Regions from separate parts of the Devosia sp. SL43 genome, predicted to be linked through region 3. Evidence: predicted binding sites of a transcription regulator. Region 3 holds the regulator's gene; each other region holds the start of a gene.
The links. The regulator LexA, encoded in region 3, represses DNA repair genes until DNA is damaged. The targets are predictions, from matches to a motif close to TGTTCNNNNTGTGTTCNG.
Positions count from the first base shown of each region.

Region 1: IM737_RS15965 (DNA recombination protein RmuC) is a predicted target of LexA. The motif match lies at 2,291-2,308, and genes of this name have one in related genera.
Region 2: IM737_RS18095 (PA0069 family radical SAM protein) is a predicted target of LexA. The motif match lies at 2,641-2,658, and genes of this name have one in related genera.
Region 4: ssb (single-stranded DNA-binding protein) is a predicted target of LexA. The motif match lies at 3,018-3,035, and genes of this name have one in related genera.

Region 1 covers NZ_CP063401.1:3,250,980-3,256,235, reverse strand. The annotation lists gene IM737_RS15975 (dienelactone hydrolase family protein) at 1-210, opposite strand, end outside; gene IM737_RS15970 (hypothetical protein) at 294-782, opposite strand; gene IM737_RS15965 (DNA recombination protein RmuC) at 848-2,266, opposite strand; gene def (peptide deformylase) at 2,392-2,907, shown strand; gene fmt (methionyl-tRNA formyltransferase) at 3,089-4,009, shown strand; gene truA (tRNA pseudouridine(38-40) synthase TruA) at 4,010-4,747, shown strand; gene IM737_RS15945 (hypothetical protein) at 4,744-5,256, opposite strand, start outside.
Region 2 covers NZ_CP063401.1:3,694,347-3,699,602, reverse strand. The annotation lists gene IM737_RS18105 (NAD(P)-dependent alcohol dehydrogenase) at 1-746, shown strand, start outside; gene IM737_RS18100 (MDR family MFS transporter) at 800-2,287, opposite strand; gene IM737_RS18095 (PA0069 family radical SAM protein) at 2,729-3,877, shown strand; gene IM737_RS18090 (hypothetical protein) at 3,922-4,104, shown strand; gene IM737_RS18085 (HAD family hydrolase) at 4,101-4,787, opposite strand; gene IM737_RS18080 (phosphotransferase family protein) at 4,881-5,256, shown strand, end outside.
Region 3 covers NZ_CP063401.1:541,160-546,415, reverse strand. The annotation lists gene IM737_RS02690 (DUF4037 domain-containing protein) at 1-1,006, opposite strand, end outside; gene IM737_RS02685 (NADH:ubiquinone oxidoreductase subunit NDUFA12) at 1,199-1,582, shown strand; gene IM737_RS02680 (DUF2155 domain-containing protein) at 1,593-2,021, shown strand; gene lexA (transcriptional repressor LexA) at 2,066-2,779, opposite strand; gene IM737_RS20915 (molybdopterin molybdotransferase MoeA) at 2,884-4,086, opposite strand; gene moaC (cyclic pyranopterin monophosphate synthase MoaC) at 4,083-4,559, opposite strand; gene trpC (indole-3-glycerol phosphate synthase TrpC) at 4,559-5,256, opposite strand, start outside.
Region 4 covers NZ_CP063401.1:292,612-297,867, reverse strand. The annotation lists gene IM737_RS01440 (hypothetical protein) at 106-633, shown strand; gene IM737_RS01435 (GGDEF domain-containing protein) at 1,049-2,086, shown strand; gene ssb (single-stranded DNA-binding protein) at 2,272-2,802, opposite strand; gene IM737_RS01425 (LysE family translocator) at 3,124-3,768, shown strand; gene uvrA (excinuclease ABC subunit UvrA) at 3,988-5,256, shown strand, end outside.

The sequences.
Region 1 (5,256 bases), 1.5 Mb from region 3:
GCTGGCGTCGGTCTCTGATGTCAGTCCCTGGGCTTGGGCGTTGGACGCCATCATGGAGGCGGCCGCGGTTGCGGCGGTGACCGAGCCGGCCAGTTTGGCCAGATTGTCCATGAACTTGCGGCGATCAAGCGAGAGGTGCGTGTAGTCGTCGAAGAGGTTGATCATGTCCTGGGTGATCACAGGATGTTCGTCACGGGACTGTTCGGTCATCGCGGTCTCCTCCATTGCTGAGGCCACACGATAGGACGCGCCGGGTGGCGCGCCCATGACCGTAACGGCAAATTGAAACTGACCTAGTGGACGCCCCTTTCGGGCCGGAAATCATCACCCTCGTCCCATTCGGCTTCGTCGAGTGGACCGAGCTCGTCGTCCTCATCCAACTCATCATCGCTTTCGATGGCGTGTCGGGCATCGACGTCGTCGGGGGACAGCGCGTCTAGCCGATCGCTGGGATCGTTGTCGAAGTTGGTCGCGAGGCCGGCATAGTCCTCATTGTCGTCGCCATTGGCGATGGTGGCGCTCAATTCGTCGATGGCGCGATCCAGCTCGTCCAGCATCGCGGCAGGGTCCTGATCGCCCCAATCACCGCTCTCGCGGATCGAGGTTTCGTCGCGCAGTTCCCGCAGACGCGCCAGCCGCTCGCTGGCGGGGCGATCTTCACCGTACAGCAGCTCCTCGATCTCGCTCTGCGTGTAGGGCTGGGCGATGCCCGGCTGGTCGGCATTATCGAAGTTGGTGTCTTGCGGCACCATGGTGCCGTGATGGTCGTGATGCTGAGCCATTCTCGTCTCCCATGCTCGTTGCTCCATCACAACGCGGCACGGGCAGAGAGGTTCGATGCACGTGATCAGGACAGGTCGCCCGGCTCCTCGCCGACGAGCCGCAATTGCGGTTGGCGTTCCTCGGCACTGCCGTCCCAGCCCGATGGCAGCGGCTTGCTTGATTTGGCGCCCAGTTCGCGCAGCATTTCGACCTGGCGGACGACACTGCCCTTTCCCGAGGCGAGCTGGTTTTTGGCATCGGCGAAGGTCTGCTGTGCCCGGTCGAGATTGGTGCCGACCTTGTCCATGGTGGTGAGGAATCCAACGACCTTCTCGTAAAGCGCGCCGGCGCGCTCGGCGATCTGCTCGGCATTCTGGTGGCGCTTTTCGATGTCCCAGACGTTTCTGACAGTGCGCAGCACCGTCATCAGCGTCGTCGGCGTGGTCAGCATGACCCCGCGGCTCATGCCGAATTCGACAAGGCCCGCATCAGCCTGGATGGCTGTAGCCAGCGCGGATTCGATGGGCACGAACATCATCACATAGTCCATCTTGCTTCCGGAATGGCGGTGATAGGACTTGTCGCCCAGCGTCTTGATGTGGGTGCGGATGGAATTGATGTGCGCCTGCAAATGCAGGGTCCTGTCTTCCTCGTCGCTGCTGGTATAGGCCTCGAAGGCGTTGAGGGAGACCTTGGAGTCGATGACCAGCCTATCGTTGTTGGGCATCAGCACTTCGACGTCGGTGCGAACGCGCGAGCCGTTGTCGCCCGTGTGGCTCTGCTGGGTAATGAACTGCTCGCCCTCACGCAGGCCCGAGCGTTCAAGGATGGTCGAGAGGATCATCTCGCCCCAGGCGCCCTGGGTCTGCGAATTGCCCTTGAGCGCACGAGTCAGGTTGTTGGCTTCGGTGGTGATCTGCAGATTGCTCGCGGCAAGCGCGCGGATCTGTTCGGCCATGGTGGCACGATCGGTCAGCATGCCGGACTGGAATTCGACGATCTTGTCGTTCAGCGGCTTGAGCAGCGTATCGACCTGCTCGCGGTTCTGCCTGGAAAAGGTCTCGCTATGCGACTTGAGCACGTCGCCGGCAATGGCCTTGAACTCGTCGGTCATCTGCTGCCGGGCACCGAGGAAGCGCGCCAGGTTCTCTTCCGACTGCTTTGTCTGCTCGTCAAAACGGGCGCGCAGCGCCGATAGCTGGGCGAGCAACTCCGCGCCCTTTTCGCGCTCCACATCAAGCAGGTCGGCACCGCGATCGCGCTCGACCCGAACCTGATGGTCGAGCTCGGCGATGCGGCGGTCGCGCTCGGCAATCTGATCGGTGAAACTGGTGCGTACCTGTTCGGCCATCTGCGCAGCGGCCTCAGCGGCGCGCCGCGCATTGGCGCGCATGGATACGATGAGGATGATGACCAGCAGCAGCCCGACCAGCACGCCACCGCCAATGGCGGCCTGCAGCTGCGTTACGGGATAGTCGCCGAGGATAAAGAGCACATTTTCCATCAGGCCAGACTAATGCGATTCGGGTGTTCGCATAATGTTCTCTTTTGTGGCGATCCACAAGAGTTGACCGCAGGCGCGGAAATACCATATCGAGAGGCAAATCCCTTTCCGCCGGACCTTTCGCCATGGCTGTTCGCCCCATTCTCGTCATTCCCGATGCACGGCTGCGCGCCGTCGCCGATCCGATCATCGAGGTCGATGACGAGATCAAGACGCTGGCCAAGGACATGCTCGACACCATGTATGACGCGCCCGGCATTGGCCTGGCTGCGCCGCAGATCGGGGTGATGAAGCGCATTGTGGTGATGGACCTGGCGCCGGAAGGCGAGACGCCCGAACCGATGGTGCTGATCAACCCCGAGATCACCCATTTTGGCGAGCAGATGCAGGTGACCGAGGAAGGTTGCCTGTCCATCCCCGAGCTGTACTACGAAGTCGAGCGGCCCAACGAGGTCACGGTGACTTACACCAACCTCGATGGCGAGCAAGTGACCAAGGAAGCCGAGGGCAAGCTGGCCGTCTGCATCCAGCACGAACTCGATCACCTCGATGGCGTGCTCTATATCGACTATCTCAGCCGCCTCAAGCGCGACCGGGTGATCAAGAAGTTCGACAAGCAGGCCAAGCGGGCTGCTGGTTAGTCACGGACCTTTCCTTCTCCCGTTGCGGGAGAAGGTGGCGCGCAGCGCCGGATGAGGGGCTTCGCGCCGCAAAAATCGCTCCGGTGGAGCGATTTTAGGCAAGGGCCGGGGCCAAACCCCTCACCCGCCCTTCGGGCACCCTCTCCCGCAAGGGGAGAGGGGTAGATGGAGTAGTTTACCCATGCGCATCGTCTTTATGGGTACGCCCGACTTTTCCGTTCCAACGCTGACCGAAATTGTCTCCTCCGGGCACGAGGTCGTAGCGGTCTATACGCGCGCGCCCAAGCCAGCCGGTCGTGGGCGGGAAGAGCGTAAGTCGCCGGTGCATCTGGCGGCCGAAGGGTTCGGCATTCCGGTGTTCACCCCCAAGTCGCTCAAGGGCGAGGCCGAGCAGATCGTCTTTGCCAGCCACGACGCCGAACTGGCCATCGTGGTCGCCTATGGGCTGCTGTTGCCCAAACCGATCCTTGATGCGCCGGAATATGGTTGTCTCAACCTCCATGGTTCGCTGCTGCCGCGCTGGCGTGGTGCGGCGCCGATCCAGCGCGCGGTGATGGCCGGCGACAGGCAAACCGGCGTGATGGTGATGCAGATGGAAGAGGGTCTGGATACCGGACCGGTGGCAGTCGGCGAGGTCATCCCCATCGGTCCAGACATGACGGCCGGCGAGCTGCATGACGTGATGATGCGGCTCGGTGCCGACCTGATGGGCCGGGCTCTGGCGGCACTGCAGCGCGGCAGCCTCGATTTCACGCCGCAGACCGAAGACGGCACGATCTACGCCAAGAAGATCGAGAAGGCCGAAGCGCGGATCGACTGGTCGCTACCGGCGCAGGACGTGCACAACCACATTCGCGGCCTGTCGCCCTTCCCCGGTGCCTGGTTCGAAATCGAACTCGCCGGCAAGCCGGTGCGGGTCAAGGCTTTGCGCTCGACCATGGGCGAAGGACCGGGTGAGCCGGGGACCCTGCTCGACGACCTGACCATCGCCTGCGGCGAGGGTGCCGTGCGGCTGACCCAGGTGCAGCGCGAGGGCAAGGGCGCCATGGATGCTGCGACGTTCCTGCGCGGTGCGGGCAGCCTGCCGCAAACCGTGCGCTAGATGCCGCGCTACAAGCTCACCATTGAATATGACGGAACGCCTTTCTCGGGCTGGCAGCGCCAGAGCGAGCGGCCCAGTGTGCAGCAGGCGCTGGAAGAGGCGATCGCTGCCATGTCGGGCGAGGTTGTCACCACGCAAGCGGCGGGCCGAACCGATGCCGGTGTGCATGCGCTGGGCCAGGTGGCGCATGTCGACCTCAGCCGGGAATGGGACCCGTTCCGCATTCGCGAAGCGCTGAATTACCACCTGCGGCCGGCGCCGGTGGCGGTGCTCGACGTCGAGGCCGTGGGTGAGGATTTCGAGGCCCGGTTTTCTGCCAAGACGCGTCACTACGAATATCGGATCCTGACGCGCCGGGCGCCGCCCGTGATCGAGCGCGATCATGTCTGGCACATTCCCAAGAGCCTGGATGCCGCAGCCATGGACCATGCTGCCAGTCTAATCGTGGGCCTACATGACTTCACCACATTCCGCTCTTCGGAATGCCAGGCCAAATCGCCTTTGCGGACTTTGGACAGGTTCTCGGTCCGCAGAGAACTGGACCATATCGTGGCCAGCGTCAGCGCCCGCAGTTTCCTGCATCATCAGGTGCGCTCGATGGTGGGGTCGCTGCGGCTGGTGGGCGAGGGCAAGTGGTCGCCGGCCGATTTCCGGGCTGCGCTCGATGCCAAGGATCGGCGGCGCTGCGGCGCCATGGCGCCGTCGTCGGGGCTCTATCTGACGCAGGTGGACTACTAGGCCGGCAGCGGCGCTTCGGGCAGGACCAGTATGCCGAAGGCGAAGAGAAGGAAGACGCCAACGCTCGAAGCGACGAGCTGGATGACGATGAAAATGGCGATCTGCCAGGCGCTGAGGGTGACGATCAGCCGGGCGATATTGACCTCGATAATGATCACCATCAGGCCCATGCCCAGCAGCACGATATCGCTCGGACCGGCCACTGCCGCAACGATGGCACCGATGATGGCACCAAACACGTTGACCCAGTTGTCGGCCACCAATAGCGGCACGAAGCCGTCGAGCCGCCCGTTCTGGCGCAGGAACAGCCAGGCGGCACCATCCTTGACGGCCAGCAGCAGCAGCGTGCTGATGATGCCGCGCGTCGCTTCGCCGGGCGGATTGACGCCACCCAGCAGCAGCGGCAGCAGGAAGGCCGTGGCCAGAGTGACCAGCAGGAAGGCGATGAAGCTGCCGACAAGGCCGCGCAGGCTGAAGTCGAAATAACTTGAGGACTGACGGTCGCCCAC
Region 2 (5,256 bases), 1.1 Mb from region 3:
CCATTGGCAAGAGCGTGACGCGCTTTGCCGTGGGCGACCGGGTGTTCGGCCTGCATATTTACGGCGCCCATGCGGAATATAAGGTCGTGCCCGACGACGCGGCGATCGCGACCATGCCTGACGGTGTAAGCTTCGAGCAGGCCGCTGCCATCCCGTTCGGGGCACTGACGGCGCAATTCTTCTTGCGCAAGGCCGATATCAAGCCAGGCCAGAAGGTGTTGGTCAACGGCGCGTCGGGTGCCGTCGGCTGCTTTGCCGTGCAACTGGCCAGGCACTATGGCGCACTCGTTACGGGCGTATGCACCGCCGCCAATGCCGAACTTGTCCGCGGCCTCGGTGCCAGCGCAGTCATCGACTACAAGAGCACCAACTTTTCGCGGACCGGAGAGCAATTCGACGTCATCGTCGACACGATTGGCAATATCTCGCTGGGCCAGTTCCGCCGGACCACCACGGCAAGCGGCATACTTCTGGCCGTCGATGGCGGGGGTACGGCATTCCTGCGTGCAGCCTGGACCGGCCTGTTCGGGAGCCGCAAGGTGATCGCCGCAGTTTCGGAGGACAAGCAGGCCGATCTTGAGAGCGTCCGCGACCTCGTCGCCGCCGGCACGTTGCGGCCGACGATCGATAGCCGCTACCCGTTCGACGAAATCGTCAAGGCGCATGCCCGGGTGGATAGCGGACGCAAGCGTGGGGCGGTGGTCGTCATCATGGCAGAAGCGCAGACGGCCCTGCTTAGAGCCTGAGTCCAAAAAAACGGCGCCCCTAAAGGCGCCGTTGCAGTTGGCCGACCTGGAGGTCAGTGGCCGTGGCTCATTCCGCCGCCTTCGGGCTTGCGGATGAAGAAGGCGGCCACGATCGCGAAGAGCGAAATGATGGCGCCGACAAGGAAGGCGAGACGGATGCCGCCGGCCAGGGCCTCGACCGGGTCGATACCCTCTGCGGTCAGGGCTGCAGTGCGGATGGTCATCAGGGCGATGAACAGGGCAATGCCTGCCGCACCGGCCAGCTGCTGCACCGAACCGAGCACGGCAGATGCATGGGAGTAGAGCTCCATGCGGACCGAACCCATCGACGAGGTGAAGACCGGCGTGAAGATCAGCGCCAGGCCTATGCTCAGCACAATATGGCCGGTCATGAGTGCCCAGACCGACGTATCCTGACCAACTGTGGTCAGCGCCCAGAGCACGGCCGAGACCAGGATGGTACCCGGTACGGCCAGCACGGTGGGACCGACACGATCGAACCAGCGGCCGACGAATGGACCCATCAAGCCCATGATCAGACCGCCCGGAAGCAGCAGCAGGCCTGTCTGCAGCGTATCGAGGCCCACCACGTTCTGGGTGTAGATCGGCAGCAGGATGACGGTGCCGAACAGGGCCATCATGGCGATGAGCATCAGGCTCACCGACACGGTATAGTTGCGCGACTGGAAGACGCGCAGATCGAGCAGCGCCTTGTTGTCGTTCTGCAGGCCGAGCTGACGCCAGACGAATGCGGCCATGGCGACGACGCCAAGGGCAATCGGCGCCCAGAGCGGAATGGCAGAGGGGGTGTCGGGATGAGCAAAGCTCTCGCCGAAGCTGGAGAGACCGTAGATCAAGCCGCCAAAGGCCAGCGCGGAGAGAACGACCGACAGATAATCGAGCGGCGCATAGCGGGGGGTGGTCACGTTCTGGATCTTGCGGAAGCCCAGGACCAGCGCACCGACAGCGATCGGCAGCACCAGGATGAACATCCAGCGCCATTCGAGATTGGCCAGGATGAAGCCACCAATGGTCGGGCCGATAGCGGGAGCCACCGACATAACGATCGAGATATTGCCCATGGTCTTGCCGCGAGCTTCGGCGGGAACCAGCGTCATGACGGTCGTCATCAGCAGCGGCATCATGATGGCGGTGCCCACCGCCTGGATCACGCGGCCAAACACCAGCAACTCGAGGCCAGGCGAAAGGGCGCAGAGCAGCGTACCCAGCGAGAAGATCGACATGGCAAGAATGAAGATCGGGCGGGTATTCATGCGCTGCAGCAGAAATCCGGTGATCGGGATGACTACGGCCATGGTCAGGAGGAACGCCGTGGTGAGCCACTGCGCGGCACTGGCAGTCACGCCCAAGTCGTTCATCAGGTGCGGGATAGCCACGCTCATGATGGTCTCGTTGAGGAAGACCACGAAGGTGGAAACAAGCAGCAGGGCGATAACCAGCTTGTTGCGGGCAGCATCGCTTTGGCTGATCGGTGGAGTGGCGACCAGATCGGCGTCAAAAGTCGTTGCGTCGGTACTCATGGTGTTTCCCTCAACCTTGAATTGGTGTGTCGCCGAGACGACGAACGGCGTCGGCGAACTTCGACGTCACTTATGAAAAAATTCTGCGACAGGCTGTGTCAGCAGGTTGGTTAAGCTACAACTTCAGTAAGTCAGCTATCGGCGCGGGGTCAATAGTAAATTATTGACTTAAGCATTATTGGCCAAGCGCGCCCAGCGAAAGGCCCGCCTGTTTAGGCCCAGCGGTGGTTTGCGTCCAGCCGCACAAACGCAATTCTGCCTTGCGAAATCGTGTTTTTGGCCCTTCAAGTCACGCTCTGGCATGCCCATATGAGTGCCAGGCGTCGGAGGCCCGACCGACCTGCCGTTCTACTAGTTCTTGTTTTGTTCTCCTAGAACTGCTACATCCTGATCACGTTCTGCAGTCACGATTCGACTGCGACGCGCCGGCAGGAGAACACCATGGCCCTCTATCAGGCCCCGTCTTTCGAAGCCCTGGAGAAACTCAGCCGCAGCCGCGACGCCGATCTGGCGCGCCGCGAATTGCTCGATCCGGACCGCATTCGCGGTCGCGGTGCACAGTCCAACATCAGCGGGCGTTTCGAAAAGCAGACTCGCGAGCGTTTCGATGACGGCTGGGACAATGTGGAGCCGCTCTCGATCTTCGAGACGGTCGAGCATGTCGAGCGCGCCAAGACCATCATCACCACCAATGACAGCCCGGATATCGGCTTCGAGCGCTCGATCAACGCCTATCGCGGCTGCGAGCACGGCTGCTCGTATTGCTTCGCCCGGCCTACCCACGCTTTTCTTGGCCACTCAGCAGGCGTCGAGTTCGAGCGCGATATCTATGTGAAAGTGAACGCGGTCGAGGCGCTGCGGGCAGAGCTCGGCGCCAAGAGCTACAAGGTCAAGCCCATCGCCATGGGCACCAATACCGACCCGTACCAGCCGGCCGAGCGCAAGCACAAGCTGACGCGCGGCATCCTCGAAGTCATGCTGGAGACACGCCACCCGGTGATGATCACCACCAAGTCAGCCCTCATCATTCGCGATCTCGATCTCCTCAGCGAACTGGCCAAGCTGGGACTGGTCAAGGTGGCGATCTCGATGACCTCGATGGACCACAAGCTCAGCCGCAAGATGGAGCCCCGCGCCTCCTCGCCGGCCAAGCGGCTCGAAGCCATTCGCCTGCTCAGCGAAGCCGGCGTACCAACCGCGGTATTCGCCTCGCCGATGATTCCCGCCATCAATGATATGGAACTGGAGCGCATTCTCGATGCGGCCAAGGCGCAGGGCGCGCTCAGCGCATCGATGATCCTGCTGCGCCTGCCCGGCGAAGTGCGCGATATTTTCCGCGAATGGCTGTTGCGCCATTTTCCCGATCGGGTGCGGCATGTGCTGACGCTGGTACGCGATACGCGCGGCGGCAAGGATTATGACTCGCGCTGGGGCGTGCGCATGACGGGCGAAGGCCCCTATGCAACGCTGCTGCGGCAGCGTTTCGACAAGGCGCGTGAGCGCTACGAGCTCGATGCCAAGCTGCCCAGCCTGCGCAACGACCTGTTCGTCGCGCCCCGCCTCGAGGAGAGGCAGATGAGCCTGTTCTAGCCGCCGCTTCGCGCTATGCTGCGTCCGGCTTGAAGGGGGCAGTCATGAGCGACAACCACGGAATTCCGCCGCAACCGTCACGATTGCGGCGTTCGCCGGCCGGATGGGCGATGTTTGCGCTGTGGGTGGCGCTGGCCATCGGCTTGATCTGGCTCGCCTTCAACCTGCCGCCCGGCGCATGGGCTTTCCTGCGCGGGGTATTCAGAGTGATCGGCGCGTTCACCTAGGCAGCGGCGCTCTTGGATACCTTGGCTTGGATGAAGGCCAGCAGAGCCGGATCGTCGTAGCCGTCGGCCGACATGGTGGCGCCAGCGACGAGCATATCCTCGTCGCGCAAGCTGGTGCGGATTCCGATCGTCGCGATGCCCGCTGATGTGGCTGACGTGATGCCAGTACGGGAATCCTCAAAGGCCACCGAATGCTCCGCGCTGGCGCCAAGCAGGCGCAGGCCTTCGAGATAGGGCAGAGGATGCGGCTTGCCGTGGGCCAGTTCCTCGCCGATCACGACGGCACGGAAACGGTGGGTAATGCCGAGGCCAGTTAGAATGAGCTCGGCGTTGGCGCGCGGAGCGTTGGTCACCGCCGCCATAGGCAGGCCGGCAGCATCGGCCAGATCAAGCAGCGCGAACAGGCCGGGAACGGCGTGGATTTCGGTCCGCGCCAGATCGCGGAACAACTCTTCCTTCCCGCGCATCACCGCCATGCCTTCTTCCGGCGACAGGTGAGGCACGAAGCGGCGTGCGATGGCCTCGTTGGCGAGGCCCTGCAACTCCAGCGCAAAGCGCGGCTTGTCGAAATGGTGGCCATAGGGCTCGAAGGTCTGGTTGAAGGCCCTCAGGTGCAGCGGATCGGTATCGGCCAGCGTGCCATCGATATCGAACAGCAGGGCGGCGCCGGGCTTGGGGATCATGAGGGGTTCCAACGGGGAGGGGCAGACGCTAGACCGAATGGCCGGCGCGGAACCGACACCAAAAGTCCCGCCCGGTCAATCGTGGAGGATGCAATGCCGGTATCTCCTTTTGGCCGCGACGCCCTGCGCGACATCATCGTCGACCGGTTTTCCGAACACGCGGATGCTGAGTTCACCCTGCTGTCGGAAGGCTGGGACAGCGTCGCGGTGGACGTCGATGACCGGTGGATCTTCAAGTTTCCACGGCATGCGCGTGGCGAAGCGGCCCTGCGGCGCGAGGCCGGCATTCTGGCATTGGTCAGAGCGGCGGTGCGGCTGCCGGTGCCGAACCTGGAGCTGTTCGACCGCCCGCAGATCTTTTCACGCCACGCCAAGATTGCCGGCGAGCATCTCGTTACCGCCCAATACAACGCCCTGCCCCCGATCGCCCGCCATCGCCTCGGCGAAGCCCTGGGCCGGTTCTACGCGG
Region 3 (5,256 bases):
CCGTCACCTGGTCCAATGAGCCGACAATGGGGAGGGCTTTGAGGAAGGGATCCTCGATTGGTCTTGCCGTCGCCGCGCCGATCTCGTCCACGTTGATCGTCGCGAAGGGACGCTCGTGATACGGCCCAATGACCGGCTCAAACACATCACCGATGCCGTCGGCCCGCTGGCGGTTCGCCAAGGCGAGGTAAGCGGCGGCCAGGGCCTCGCCGCGCTCCTGCCAGTCGGGCGCCACCAGGACGCGTTCCAGCAGGGGCGACAGGGTCGTCGCAATGGGCAGCCTGGCGAATGCGCTGCCAAACCATTTGGGGTAGGGCGCATAGCGACGATCAAGCAGAAAGCCCATGCGCATCACATCACGCACCAGGCGGGCCGCGATGACGCGGGAGCCGATTTCATCTCCCACCATGCCCGTGCGGCCCACGAAGGCCTGCTCTTCGCCGATGCGGCGCCACTGGCAGGCGATCTTGTACAGCCAGATGTCGCGGGGAAAGTAGGACAGGGCCGAACGGACCTTGCCGAGGCGGTCGCCATCGTCATGAAAGACGGCACCCGCCGTGAAGCCGAGAAGGCGTTGCTCGGACAGGCCGAGCCATTGCAGCGGCGTGATCGAATCCACGGACTCAAGGGCCAGACCCCCGGCAAGGCGCGCCTCGATGGTGTGAATTTCGAGGCCGTGCTCTACCGCGCCTGCGGCCCAGCGTCCGCTGGCCGCGGGATGGGGCCGACTGCGCCATTGGATCGGCTCGCCCATAAACTGCCTGGGCGCCTCGGTGGTGAAAGCATCGACCAAGCGATGGGCATGCACATCGAAGTCATCCTGCGAGAGGAAGAGATGCACCCGGGCGCCCCAATTGTGGTCCTGTGACATCTCGTCGTCAAAGCCGAGGAGCTCTGAACCGTAGCCGATCAGCGCGGCCGCATGCTGGAGGTTAGGGGCAGCTGCGTCGAGCCATGGGCAGACGACATCGACGTAGAAGTGGCGCGACAGCTCGATACCCTGCATCATTGCCTCCCAGGTGCGTGTTGCCTTGTCGCAGACTTGACCGTACCGGCCAAGGTCATGGGGCGACTGAGATTGCAGGCATGATTTCCGGATCACACCATCCCGGCGGCCCTATGCTGACGGGAGCGACCATGCTAAACCGCCTCAACTCGAATATCTCGACGGCGGAATCGACAATTGGCCAAATCCGGTATCACCCAGTTCCTCACTGAAATCTTCTCCTGGTGGAGCGGGCAGACCTGGGGGACGCGGCTGTGGATCTGGCGCTTCGGCGACTATGTCGGCAGCGACGAGTTCGGCAACAAATACTACCAGGATCGCAAGGCCGACCGGCGCTATGTGACCTATGCCGGCTATGCCGATGCCTCGACCATTGGCGCGGGCTGGCACGGCTGGATGCACCACCGCACGGACGTCGTTCCCAGCCAGGCCAAGTATGTCGCCAAGGCTTGGGAAAAGCCGCATGAGGCCAACTTGACCGGTACGGCCGCCGCCTATCGCCCGGAAGGCAGCCTGCTCAAATCCGGCGAGCGCCCGCGCGTGACCGGCGATTACGACGCCTGGTCGCCGGAATAAGGACGGCGCCTTGCGCCGCATCGCCCCGTTTTCAATGCTGAAGGGCCTGGCGCTGTCGGCAGCGCTGGCGGTGTCTGGCCTTGTCGTTCCCATTATGGCGCAGCCGATCGCCAACCCGGTGGCGACCTTTGCCGGCCTCGACAAGATCACCGGCCGCATCACCCGCTTCGATGTCTATATCGATGAGACGGTGCTGTTCGGCGCGCTCGAGATCACGCCACGGGCCTGCTACAGCCGCCCGCCAACCGAGACCCAGCGTGTGTCGGCCTTTCTTGAAGTCGACCAGCGCAGCCTGACCGGCACATCCAGGCGCATCTTCACCGGCTGGATGTTCGCCGACAGCCCGGCGCTGAATGCGGTCGACCATGCCGTCTATGATGTGTGGCTGATCGAGTGCAAGGTCAGTTCAGACGTGCCGCCACCGGATGCGCGGGACTAGGCAAACAAAAAGGCCACGCTGGTGCGTGGCCTTGCCTTTCTACATCAATATTTGCGCAGCAACCCGACCAGCCGACCCTGGACCTTGACCCGATCAGGCGGGAAGATGCGGGTTTCGTAGGCCGGGTTGGCGGCTTCGAGGGCAACCGTATTGCCCTTGCGGCGCAGGCGCTTGAGGGTGGCTTCCTCATCATCCACGAGAGCGACGATGATCTCGCCGGTCGAGGCAGCGTCCTGCTTCTTGATGAGCACGGTGTCGCCATCGAAGATGCCGGCGTCGATCATCGAGTCGCCGCGCACTTCGAGCGCATAATGTTCGCCTGATCCCAGCATTTCGGGTGGGACCATGATGGTGTGCGAATGGGTCTGGATGGCCTCGATCGGCGTACCGGCCGCGATGCGGCCCATGACCGGAATGGCGATCGGACGGGCATAGTCGTCCATGGATGTCACGCGGGATGGCGGTGACGCCACCTTGCCCAGATTGCCTTCGATCACCGATGGCTCGAAGCGCGCCTTGCGGCCGCCGAGCGACGGGTTCATCGAGTCCGGCAGCTTCACCACTTCGAGGGCTCGCGCCCGATTGGGCAGGCGTCGGATGAAGCCGCGTTCTTCCAGCGCCGTGATAAGCCGGTGAATGCCCGACTTGGACGCCAGATCGAGCGCATCCTTCATCTCGTCGAACGATGGCGGGATGCCGCTTTCCTTCATCCGTTCGTGGATGAACATCAGCAGCTCGTGTTGTTTGCGCGTTAGCATGGGCCCCTCGGGGAGAGAATCGGAACGTAGGCAGAACAGTTATACTTGTTCTAGTTATGTTCTGCAATATCCCAAGAAACACCGCGTAGTAGATGCCGCCGATATCAGAAGGCGTCGATGGGGCGGGCTTCGACGATCGTTCCGGCGGCCTGGCCGGGATCGTTTTCCGGCTGGACGATCAGCATGTCGGCATGGGCTAGGGACGAGGTGTGGCCGCTATCGGTCTGGGAGATGGGCTGCAGCTCGGGGCCCGAGGGCGTGTGGACGAGCTGGGCGCGCATGAAGTGGCGGCGGGCGGTGTTGGGCGGCGTCGGGCTGGCCAGCGGCAACTGCCAGGCTTGCGGTTCGGCATGGCCCAGCCAGTGCCGCAAAGCCGGCTTGATGAAGACATGGGCGGTGACAAGGGCCGAGACGGGATTGCCCGGCAGGCCGAAGATCAGCGTCTTGCCGCGGGTGCCGAACATCAGCGGTTTGCCCGGGCGCATGTTGATGCGCCAGAAATCGACGCCGACTCCCAGTTCGACGAGCAGCTGCTGGACGATGTCGTGATCGCCGACGCTGGCGCCACCGGTGGTGATGACGATGTCGGGCTCGGTGGCGAAGATGGCGGTCAACTTGGCGCGGAGGTGATCGCGGTCGTCGCGGGCAATGCCATGGTCGACGATCTCTTCCGCATAGGGGGCGAGGAGCGGCGCGAGGCCGATGCTGTTGGAGGCGACGATCTGGTCGGGGCCGAGGGGGGAGCCGGGGAGCACGAGTTCGTCGCCGGTGGCCAGGATGGCGATGCGCGGCCGCCGGGCGACGGTGAGGTGGGCGGCATTGGCGGCGGCGGCCACGGCGATCTGCATGGGGGTGAGGCGGGTGCCGGCAGCGAGCAGTTCCTGACCGGTAGCGAAGTCGTTACCCCTAGGGCGGACGCTGTGGCCAAGGCGGGCAGGGGCGGTGAAGCTGACGAAGCCGTCGGCGGCGCGGGCTTCTTCCTGCATGATCACGGTATCGGAGCCGGTTGGCAGCGGCGCGCCGGTGAAGATGCGGACGGCCAGGCCGGGCTCGACGGTGCCCTCGAAGCCCATGCCGGCTTGCGAGGTGCCGATGACGGCGAGGCGGTGCCCGTCCACCACATCGGCGGCGCGCATGGCGTAGCCGTCCATGGCGCTGGCATTGAAGGGGGGCTGGTCGTGGGTGGCTATGACGGGCTCGAGCAGGACGCGGCCGATGGCTTCGGTCAGCGGTACTGTCTCCGCCTGCGACGTCGGCACTCGGTCAAGAATGGCGGCGATGGCGTCGTCGACCGGGAGCAGGCTCATGCGCGGACGAAGTCGCCAGACTTGCCGCCGGATTTTTCCAGCAGGCAGATGTCGGTCACCACCATGGCGCGGTCGATGGCCTTGGCCATGTCGTAGAGCGTGAGCGCAGCCGTGGAGGCAGCGACGAGCGCTTCCATCTCGACGCCGGTCTGGCCTGTGGTTTCGGCGGTGGCGTGTATCAGGATCGCCTCGGTGCCATCCGCTTCGATCTCGACGCTGACCTTGGTCAGGGGGATGGGATGGCAGAGCGGGATCAGGTCGGATGTCTTCTTGGCGGCCATGATGCCGGCGATGCGGGCCACAGCAAGAGCGTCGCCCTTCTTGAGGCCGCCGGCCATGATGGTGGCGACGGTTTCGGGCCGGGCGACGATGCGGGCCTGGGCCACCGCGCGGCGACGCGTAACCGCCTTGTCACCGATATCGACGATATGGGCTTCGCCCTTGGCGTTGAGATGGGTCAGGCCTGCGGCCATCAGCGGACGGCCTGCGGGGCGCCCATCAACAGGGCGCGGGTAGCGGCTGTGACGTCCTCCTGGCGCATCAGGCTTTCGCCGACGAGGAAGGTGCCGATGCCGGCGCGCTGGTCGAGCATCACGACATGGTCATGATTGACGATGCCGCTCTCGCTGACCAGCAGCGTGCTTTTCGGCACGCCTATGGCCAGGTTCACCGAGGTTTCGAGCGTGGTCTCGAAGGTGCGCAGGTTGCGGTTGTTGATGCCGATGAACTCCGCGCCAAGCGCCACGGCGCGATCGAGCTCGGTTTGGTCGTGCACTTCGACCAGCGCGTCCATCTTCCACTCTTCGGCGGCGTCGAGCAGGTAGCGGGCGACGTCGTCACCCACGGCAGCGAGAATGATAAGGATGCAGTCTGCGCCCCAGGCGCGGGCTTCGGCGACCTGGTAGGTCTCGAAGAGGAAGTCCTTGCGCAGCACGGGGAGCTGAGTGGCAGCGCGGGCCTCGATCAGATAGCTGGGCGAGCCCTGGAAGCTGGGGCGATCGGTGAGCACGGAGAGGCAGGCGGCGCCTGCCAGTTCGTAGGACCGGGCAATCTCGGACGGATTGAAATCGGCGCGGATCAGGCCCTTGGACGGGCTTGCCTTCTTCACCTCGGCGATCAGGGCATATTTGCCCTGGGCGCGCTTGGCCTTGATGGCTTTGACGAAGCCCC
Region 4 (5,256 bases), 250 kb from region 3:
CCGGTTCACATTGTCGAGATGGTTGCTGTGCAACCAAATGGATTTGATATCGAATTACGATATCGGATTTGCTGGGGGGCATGATTTTACTGGAGGCTTAGTGCAATGACCTATTTCGCACCCCTGTCGCGCGCCATTGCGCTGGCAGGTCTGCTCTTGACTGGTGGCGCGGCCACCGCCCCGGCTTTCGCCGGTCCGGCAGAAGTCGCTCTGCTGCAATCCTATATCGGCGAGTGGCGCGGTCGCGGCACGCTGGTGGGCGCCAATTCCGAAACCGTGGTTTGCCGGCTGACGCTCAGCCAGGGCAACCAGGACAAGGTGAACTATAACGGCCGCTGCACCCTGGCGGGCACGCAGCTGTCGGTTGCCGGAACGATGGCCTATATCGAAGCCAGCGGCCGCTACGAGGCCGCGATGAGCTCCAATGCGACCTTCACCGGCCTCGCCGTGGGTCAGAAGCGCGGCGGCGGCCTGGTGTTCAACCTGCGCGAGCGCGACAAGGACGAAGAAGGCAAGGAGATGAACATCTCCGCCCAGATCAGCCTCAACAACAACGCTATCGGCGTGGTTTTCGAGGTCGTCTATATCGCCAGCGGCGACAGCCTGCGCGCCGAAGTGCCGTTCAGCAAGTAACGTGCGCGCCGTAAACGTTTTTAGCGGACGGCTGCGGCAGTCCGCTTGTTTTTTGTGGAAACACAAAGTGTTAACTGCGGGCGCGATAGCGTAACCGGGATGCCAACCACGAGTTTCGGTTTTGAGCAGCCTCGGTATTAATACGGTCAGTGCTGTTCCGGTCACGGCCGAAAACCCGGCGACTAGTCCTGCTTGGGCGGGGCTGGACCGACTGCGCCGACTGCTCGGCGTGGATAGCGCCGCGATTACCCGGCACAGCGCTGACCGTAAGCACCTGGTGGCTTCGTGCGGTTCAGACTGGGACCTGTCCAAATGGCAGACAAAGGCCGTTGCGGAGCAAGTACCGCTCGTCATCGCCGACACAGCCATCGACGATCCCTCCCCAAACTCACCCCGATTTTATGCAGGTATTCCGATGGTGGGCAGCGACGGCGCGCCGCTGCTGCTGAGCCTGGCCGACCGGCGCTCGCGCAGCGCCGCCATGGCCCATCGACTGGCCGCATTGGCCATCGATGTCACCAGCCGCTCGACGATTGCCCGCTTGTCATCCAGGCTTGCGCAGAACGCGGCGCGCTCGGACTACCTGCGCCGGCAATTCGACCGGGCCTCTGCCACGGCCAAGATCGGCATCTGGGAATGCGATCTGTCAGACGGCAGCCTGACTTGGACCAATGGCGTCTATGACCTGTTCGAAATCCCGCGCGGCTCCGCTATCGACCGCCAAACGACCCTTGCCTGCTATGCGCAGCAATCCCGCATTGCCATGGAAGCGGCGCGCGCGCACGCCATCGCCACCTGTACCGATTTCAGCGTCATCGCCGAGATCGTCACCACCAAGGGCAAGCGCCGCTGGATGCGGCTGACCGGGGCGGTGGAGGCGGAGAACGGCGTAGCCGTACGCATTTTTGGCATGAAGCAGGACATTACCGAGGAAAAACTGCTGGCGGATCGCACTCGCTACCTGGCCGAGAACGACGTGATGACAGGCCTCGCCAATCGCAGCCAGTTCCAGAACCATCTGGATGATCTCGATGGCCGGCTACGTGGCCGCGCCATCAGCGGCCTGCTGCTGATCGACCTCGATGGCTTCAAGCAAGTCAACGACACGCATGGCCATGCCCTGGGCGACGAGTGTCTCAAGGAGGCCGCGATGCGGCTGACCCAGTGCTGCGGCAATGTCGAACTGGTGGCGCGCATCGGCGGCGACGAATTCGCGGTGCTGACCGGTGCCGGATTGATGCCGTCCGATGTCGAAACGCTCGCCGAGACTATCGTCGATGCCATCGGTCGACCGCTGGTGCACGGCGGCCACCGCATAGAGCTGGGCGCCTCAGTTGGCGTCGCCCACAACACGGGCGGGACGTCCGAAGATCTGTTCCGCCGGGCCGACATGGCACTATACGCCGCCAAGGGCGCTGGGCGGAACACGAGCCGGGTATTCCGGTCGGCCTAGGTTGATTGCCACGCCCTCATGGTTTCGAGGCGCTGAAGAAGCGCACCTCACCATGAGGGCTGTTGATAGTTCGGAGTATCAGTAGTCCTCATGGTGAGGTGCGAGCCTCGAACCACGAGGGCGTGGCAAGAAGCGTAACCTCCACAAACAAACGGGCCGCTTTCGCGACCCGCTTCTTCCACTCCCTAGAACGGGATATCGTCGTCCATGCCGCCGGGCTCGAAGGCCGGGGCGTTGGCGCGGGGACGCTGGCCGCCGCCATTGCCGCCACCGCCATTGTCGCGAGCGCCGCGGAAACCGCCGCCACCGCCATTATCGACACCGCGGAAGCCGCCGTCGCTATCGCCGCCGCCCTGCCCCTCGCCGCGACCGTCGAGCAGCGTCATGTTGGAGTTGAACCCCTGCAGGACGATCTCGGTAGAGTATTTGTCCTGGCCGGACTGATCCTGCCATTTGCGCGTCTGCAACTGCCCTTCCAGATAAACCTTGCTACCTTTCTTGAGATAGCTTTCGGCCACCCGTGCCAGCCCTTCCGAGAAGATCACCACACGGTGCCACTCGGTCTTTTCACGGCGCTCGCCGGTATTCTTGTCTTTCCAGTTTTCGGAGGTGGCGATCGAGAGATTGACCACCTTGCCGCCGCTGGGAAGGTTGCGCACTTCGGGATCAGCCCCGAGATTGCCCACCAGGATGACCTTGTTCACACTGCCTGCCATGGCGAAAATTCCTTTCGATTCAGTCCCGGTCTGCCTTGGGTCGCGGGACGCTTACTTACGGTTGCGCAAGACCCCTGCCCGCCCACAGCGCGGACCATTTGCATTGGCCTTGTCGAGATGCCCCATCTTAGCCTGTCCCGAACCCGGGCGCGCGTTGGATCAGCACGTTTTGAACACCTAAGAAGCCGGCCAGCGCCTTCAAGTCACCCACTGTATGTTCATGTTATGTTCTGTGTCAATCACGATCCCGTCAGGTTCTACTGACATCGCCTGTCAGCAGGGCTGGTCGACAGCATCGGTACACGCGAGGAACCGGAACGTATGGGCTATAGCGAAGCATTGTGGATCTATCTCGTGCTGCTGTTCGGCATCATCGTTGTGCCCGGCATGGACATGTTCTTCGTCATCGCCAACGCGCTGACGGGTGGCCGCCGGGCGGGCTTCGCCGCAGTCGGCGGCATCATGCTGGGCGGCGCGGTGCATACCCTGTTCGGCGCCATCGCTGTGGGCGTGCTGACGCAGCTGCCCACCATGCTGTTCCAGGCGATGATCCTTGTTGGAGCCGCCTATATGGCCTGGATCGGCTGGACGCTGTTGCGCAGTTCCATCACCGTCGACAGCATCGGCCAGACCAAGAGCCGTTCCGACTGGGTCGCCTTCCGCCAGGGGCTGGTCACCTGCCTGCTCAATCCAAAAGCCTATCTCTTTGTGCTGGCCGTCTTCCCCCAATTCATCCGCCCGGAATATGGACCGATCTGGTCGCAGGCGCTGGTGATGGGCATCATGACTGTTACCATGCAGTTCGTCATCTATGGCGGCCTGGCGCTGGCCGCTGGCAAAGGCCGCGACGCGCTGATCGGTAACCCACAGGCGACCATTTGGATCGGTCGAGGCGCTGGGGCATTGTTCATCGCGGCGGCTCTGTTCACCGCCTGGCACGGGATCACCCAGCATGTCGGCCCTTGACCGAATCTGCATTGTTCCACTTATGTTCCAAAGCGCGTTTGGTGTTTTGGAAATGGCGGGCGGACACGCTAAGGTGACACGAGCGCCGGGCGGCCATGCGCGTGGCCTGCTTGCGGCAAGGGCTCGCCCGACCTATTTGTGTGAGCCTCCAGCCCTTATGCAATCTGCACTTTCTGCCGCCGTGCCGCCATCGGGCGCACCGAGCCATGGACTGATATGATGAAGACGCCAAAGCCCAGCCAGAACCGTGAACTGATCGTGCGCGGCGCCCGCGAGCACAATCTCAAGGGCATCGACATCACGCTGCCGCGCGACAGCCTCATCGTCATGACCGGCCTCAGCGGCTCGGGCAAATCCTCGCTCGCCTTCGACACCATCTATGCCGAGGGGCAGCGCCGCTACGTCGAGTCGCTGTCGGCCTATGCCCGCCAGTTCCTCGAAATGATGCAGAAGCCCGATGTCGAGCATATCGAGGGCCTCTCGCCCGCTATCTCCATCGAGCAGAAGACCACCTCGCGCAATCCGCGCTCGACGGTTGGCACCGTCACCGAGATTTACGACTATTTGCGCTTGCTGTTCGCCCGCGTCGGCGTGCCCTATTCGCCGGCCACGGGCCTGCCCATCGAAAGTCAGACTGTCAGCCAGATGGTCGACAAGACCCTTGAACTGCCGGCCGAGACCCGCATCTACCTGCTGGCGCCGATCGCGCGTGGCCGCAAGGGCGAGTACAAGAAAGAACTGGCCGACCTGATGCGCAAGGGCTTTCAGCGCGTCAAGATCGATGGCGAGTATCATGAGATCGAGGATGCCCCTGCCCTAGACAAGAAGCTCAAGCACGATATCGAAGTGGTGGTCGATCGCATCGTCGTCGGCCCAGATATTTCCGGCCGCCTGGCCGAAAGCTTCGAAACGGCGCTGAAGCTGGCCGAAGGCATCGCGCTGATCGAATTCGCCGACGAGAAGAACGAGGATGGCACGCCGCGCCAGATCACCTTCTCGGAGAAGTTCGCCTGCCCGGTGTCCGGCTTCACCATTGCCGAGATCGAGCCGCGGCTGTTTTCGTTCAACAACCCCTTCGGCGCCTGCCCGGTCTGCGATGGTCTGGGCACCGAGCAGAAGATCGATCCAGACCAGATCGTGCCCGATGCGACCCTCTCGATCCGTGACGGCGCCATCCTGCCCTGGTCCAAGACATCAGCGCCCTATTACCTGCAGACCTTGCAGGCGGTGGTGAAGCAGTATGGTGCATCTACCGGTACCGCCTGGAGCGACCTCCCCTTCGAGGTGCAGCACGCCGTGCTCTACGGCACCGGTAAGACGCCGGTGAACTTCGTCTATGACGATGGCCTGCGGCAGTACAAGACCACCAAGCCATTCGAGGGCGTCATCGGCAACCTTGAGCGCCGCTACAAGGAAACCGAGAGCGCTGGCATGCGCGAAGAGATCGAAAAGTTCATGTCGGCCAAGCCCTGCGTGGCCTGTGGCGGC